Regions from separate parts of the Afipia sp. GAS231 genome, predicted to be linked through region 2. Evidence: predicted binding sites of a transcription regulator. Region 2 holds the regulator's gene; the other holds the start of a gene.
The links. Region 2 encodes LexA, which represses DNA repair genes until DNA is damaged. Its sites were predicted from a motif close to TGTTCNNNNTGTGTTCNG; they were not measured.
Positions count from the first base shown of each region.

Region 1: a site for LexA is predicted at 980-997, ahead of recA (recombinase RecA). Genes of this name have one in related genera too.

Region 1 covers NZ_LT629703.1:1,151,902-1,154,367, reverse strand. Annotated here, with positions in the region: gene recA (recombinase RecA) at 1,099-2,190, shown strand; gene gcvP (aminomethyl-transferring glycine dehydrogenase) at 2,464-2,466, opposite strand, start outside.
Region 2 covers NZ_LT629703.1:270,381-272,846, forward strand. Annotated here, with positions in the region: gene glp (gephyrin-like molybdotransferase Glp) at 1-663, shown strand, start outside; gene lexA (transcriptional repressor LexA) at 867-1,574, shown strand; gene BLS26_RS01215 (hypothetical protein) at 1,809-2,231, shown strand; gene BLS26_RS01220 (hypothetical protein) at 2,300-2,466, shown strand, end outside.

The DNA of each region.
Region 1 (2,466 bases), 880 kb from region 2:
GTGGTTCCGGTAGTGGAACACCGAACTTTTACGGACTCCACACAATTCGTGCGAAATTCTATCCTGCTCTTGCCGGGGCTGGTTTCATGTCGAATAAATTTTTCAATTCTACCGGCAGGGGGTCGCTGACGTGAGCGGCCCCTTTTGATTCAGGTGCGCCGCCCCACCTCAGAAATTAGGACGGCAGGGAAGACGCGTATTTATTTCTGTCGATGTCCAATTTTGACCATCACCAATCAGAGCAGCGTTCTGGATTTGCAGATGGATGGTGTTGGGGCGCCGCCGCTCCTGCATCGTCTCCTCCCAGACAGCCCCTGCGCGCGCCAGCCCCGCGCTGGGGCCGTTTGTTTGACACCCGCAACGGGGAATTAGGACAGCGCCTGTGTGGGCTGGTACTGGCCGAAATAGGCCACTCGCAGATTCAACCAGGCCAGTGATTTAAAACGGCTTCGGCAGTGAGGCGGGGGCAAGAGCTTCCAGGGCAAGCTTCAACGATTTGGCCGCGACCCCGACGCGGAATGAAAGAGGCCGCCAACTGAGGCGGCCTCTAGGAAATTGGAATTTTCAACCCTCTATCGGAACCGCTAAGCGGGCGATCAGAGCGACGATTTCATCAAAATTTTTGTTGTCTCGGTGCTCAATGAGCAGAGCCAGCCTCTGAACACACTCGTCATCGCTGAGGCTAAAGGCGATGGATGGAGCATCGTTTAGAACTGGAGTTCGATGGCGTCGCATATTGGCAGCCCCCAAGCTGTGGTTGATTCGCGGGACTATCTTATTTGATTGGGTTTCAATGGATATGACTGCCATCCCCGCAAAGTGCCGAGTTCAAAACAAGCCACTGCAAAAATAAAATTAGGCCACTGAGGTCGGAAACAGGCCAGTACCTTCGCCCGGCGCCATAAGGGGCCACTCCAAAAATCTAAAGGGACCACTAACCATCAGGCGGAATGGAAAGGGGCCAGCACCTCGGGCTCAAAAGAACATATTGCGAACATAGAACAAACATGGTACAAGGTTCCCATCAGCCGCCGATTCCCAAAGATTTCGTCGCCCGTTTGTCCCGCTAGCGAATCCCCGCCATAAGGAGCACGACCTATGTCCGCCACTGCCCTGCGTATCGTCGAAGGATCGTCCATGGATAAGACCAAGGCCCTGTCTGCCGCGCTCTCCCAGATCGAGCGCCAGTTCGGCAAGGGCTCGGTGATGAAGCTGGGCAAGAACGACCGTTCGATGGACATCGAGACGATTTCGTCGGGATCGCTCGGGCTGGACATCGCGCTCGGCGTCGGCGGGCTGCCGAAGGGACGGGTGGTTGAAATCTACGGGCCGGAATCCTCGGGCAAGACCACGCTGGCGCTGCACACGGTGGCGGAAGCCCAGAAGAAGGGCGGCATCTGCGCCTTCATTGACGCCGAACACGCGCTCGACCCGGTCTATGCGCGCAAGCTCGGCGTCAACATCGACGAACTGCTGATCTCGCAGCCCGACACCGGCGAACAGGCGCTGGAAATCTGCGACACGCTGGTGCGTTCCGGCGCGGTCGACGTGCTGGTGATCGACTCGGTCGCCGCCCTGGTGCCGAAGGCCGAACTCGAAGGCGAGATGGGCGATGCGCTGCCCGGCCTGCAGGCGCGGCTGATGAGCCAGGCGCTGCGCAAGCTCACCGCCTCGATCAACAAGTCCCACACCATGGTGATCTTCATCAACCAGATCCGCATGAAGATCGGTGTGATGTACGGTTCGCCGGAAACCACCACCGGCGGCAATGCGCTGAAGTTTTACGCTTCCGTCCGCCTCGACATCCGCCGCATCGGCGCCATCAAGGAACGCGACGAAGTGGTCGGCAACCAGACCCGCGTCAAGGTGGTGAAGAACAAGCTGGCGCCGCCGTTCAAGCAGGTCGAATTCGACATCATGTATGGCGAGGGCGTCTCCAAGATGGGTGAAATCCTCGACCTCGGCGTCAAGGCCGGCATCGTCGAGAAATCCGGCGCCTGGTTCTCCTATGACAGCCAGCGGCTCGGGCAGGGCCGCGAAAACTCAAAAGCCTTCCTCAAGGCCAACCCCGACATGACCGCCAAGATCGAAATGGCGATCCGCCAGAATTCCGGCCTGATCGCCGAGCAGATTCTGGCCGGCTCGCCCGAGCGCGATGCCGAGGGCGAGGATCCCGAGACCGAAGAGTGAGGTTTTCCGAAACCTGGTTCGCGTAACCTGAGTTTCGACATAACGGGTGCTGCGGACGTTGAGTTGCCGACGTCTTCAGCGCCCGTTTTTGTTTTTGGGCAGCGCCACCGTCATGCCCGGGAAAAGCGCGAAACGCGTCTTGGAGCGCAAGCAGTACGGGTGCTGTGACCCGGGTCCATTCTACTTTGCATGGGGTTGTTTTCGCGATTTTGTGTCTGGAAGACGTGGATGGCCGGGATAAACCCGGCCATGACGATGGGGCGTGTTATCGCGTCA
Region 2 (2,466 bases):
GAGCTTGTCATGCCGGGCAACATCCCCGGCCCCGGGCAGATCGTCTATTCCAACGGCTATGCGCTGCGCGCGCTGGCGCGGGCCGAGGGCGCCGAGACCGTCGATCTCGGCATTGCCGCCGACACGGTCGCCGCCACCACCGAAGGCATCCGCCGCGCCCGCGATACCGGCGCCGACATCCTGATCACCACCGGCGGGGCGTCCGTCGGCGACCACGACCTCGTCAAGCAGTCGCTGGAGGCCGAGGACGTCGCCATGGCGTTCTGGCGGATCGCGATGCGGCCCGGCAAGCCGATGATGCATGGACGGTTAGGGGCGATGCGGGTGATCGGCCTGCCCGGCAATCCGGTCTCGTCCTATGTCTGCGGTTTCCTGTTTCTGGTGCCGTTGATTCGCGCGCTTTCGGGCCGCAAAAACATCCATCACGTCAGGGAGCCCGCGCTGCTCGGCCGAGATCTTAGCGCCAACGACCAGCGCGAAGACTATCTGCGCGCCCGCCTCGAGGAGCATGCCGACGGCACGCTGACGGCGGTACCGGTCAATCATCAGGACTCGTCGCTGCTTGGAAATCTCGCTGCGGCACGGGCACTTCTGATACGTCCGCCGTTTGCGCCGGCGGCTCAGAAGGGCGCGCCTTGCGAGGTCCTTCGGCTGCCGGGGTGAAGCCCTGCGCGACACCTGCTGCCAAAACCCGGCCCACGTTCACCCCAAATTAAGTGGTTGCGGAACACATATCGAACATATAGTGTCCGTTCATGATTTGTTTCGAGAATTAGTGTCTACCTGGGGAGTTTTTTGAACTCCCGGGAATCCAGACCTGAAGTCTCGAAACCGGACGAACGCCGCCAACCGGGGGAATGCTCGCGATGCTTACGCGCAAACAGTACGAACTTCTGCGTTTCATCAATGAACGGCTGAAGGAGGCCGGGGTACCGCCCTCGTTCGACGAGATGAAGGACGCGCTCGACCTGCGTTCGAAATCCGGCATCCACCGCCTCATCACCGCGCTGGAAGAGCGCGGCTTCATCCGCCGCCTGCCCAACCGCGCCCGCGCCATCGAGGTCATCAAGCTTCCCGAACTGGCCGGCAGCGGTAACGGCAATGGCCGCCGCGGCTTCACGCCGAGTGTCATCGAGGGCACGTTGGGCAAGGTCCGCACCGCCAGCGCCGCCGCCGAGGATGACAGCAACCGCCCGGTCTCCGTCCCCGTGATGGGCCGGATCGCCGCCGGTACGCCGATCGAGGCGCTGCAGACCCGCAGCCACACCATCAGCGTGCCGCCCGACATGCTCGGAAGCGGCGAACATTACGCGCTCGAAGTGCGCGGCGACTCGATGGTGGACGCCGGCATTCTCGACGGCGACATGGCTCTGATCCAGCGCAACGAGACCGCCGACACCGGCGATATCGTGGTGGCCCTGATCGACGAGGAGGAAGCCACCCTGAAGCGCTTCCGCCGCCGCGGCGCCTCGATCGCGCTCGAGCCCGCCAATGCCTCCTACGAGGTCCGCATCCTGCCGCCGAACCGGGTCCGGATTCAGGGCAAGCTGATCGGGCTGTACCGAAAGTATTGATCGGCGCCCGTCAGGCGCCGGCCCCGACATCGACCAATGCCCCGGCCGTCGGCCGGGGTTTTTTGTTGCGCCTTTGGAACCAAGACGCGTTAGCGCGTTTGTGATGGAAGGCACCGGCGTGGAGCCGCAGAATTGCCCCGAAGGCGGACGAGGCTCCGCGCCAATGTCCACTCTGATAGAGGCCTGTGCCTCCGAGAGACACGGGTCAGCTATCTCAATCGAGGGAGCCATCCGATGTGTGACTATAGTCTGCACGCCGTGGCATCGCGCCCCGCCAAAGTCGGAGAGACGCTGATCACCACCACCTTCCGCGGTACGTCGACCCGCGGCTTTGCATCCGAAAACGAACTTGCCGTCGCGGTCTGCATGCTTCCCGGCACCGAGCTCGCGTTCGCGCGAGAGGTCAAATATGACAACCGCTGGATCTGGACGCGGACGCTCGACTGGCGGGTCGGCGTTTTCAACCATATCGAGCCTGAGACGCCCGATCGTCACCACGATGCGATCGAATTTCCGGACGGAAGCCGCGTGCTGGTGACCCAGTTGTGCGAAGGCCAGCACGTCACCGTGCTGCAACTGCCGGTGCTTACGCCGGCCGTGGAACGCGCGCCTGCGGCCGTTGCGCCGACGGCGACGACCTCATTTTTCATCGGCTGAGTCCTGCGGATGAAACACTTCGCCGGCCACAGCCGGCGGAGTGACACCGACGAATTGGGGAGCGAGCGGTGGTCAACAAGGTTACATGGCAACGCGCCGGACGCGTCACCGAGCCTGGCCGCTACATGTTCAGGTTCGGCTGGCTGACGGTGAGCGCCGACGATCTCGCGATCTGGCGGCAGTATCCGGAAGCCGCCTTCACGCTGGTCTACCTGCCCTCGGAGCCGGATGCGCC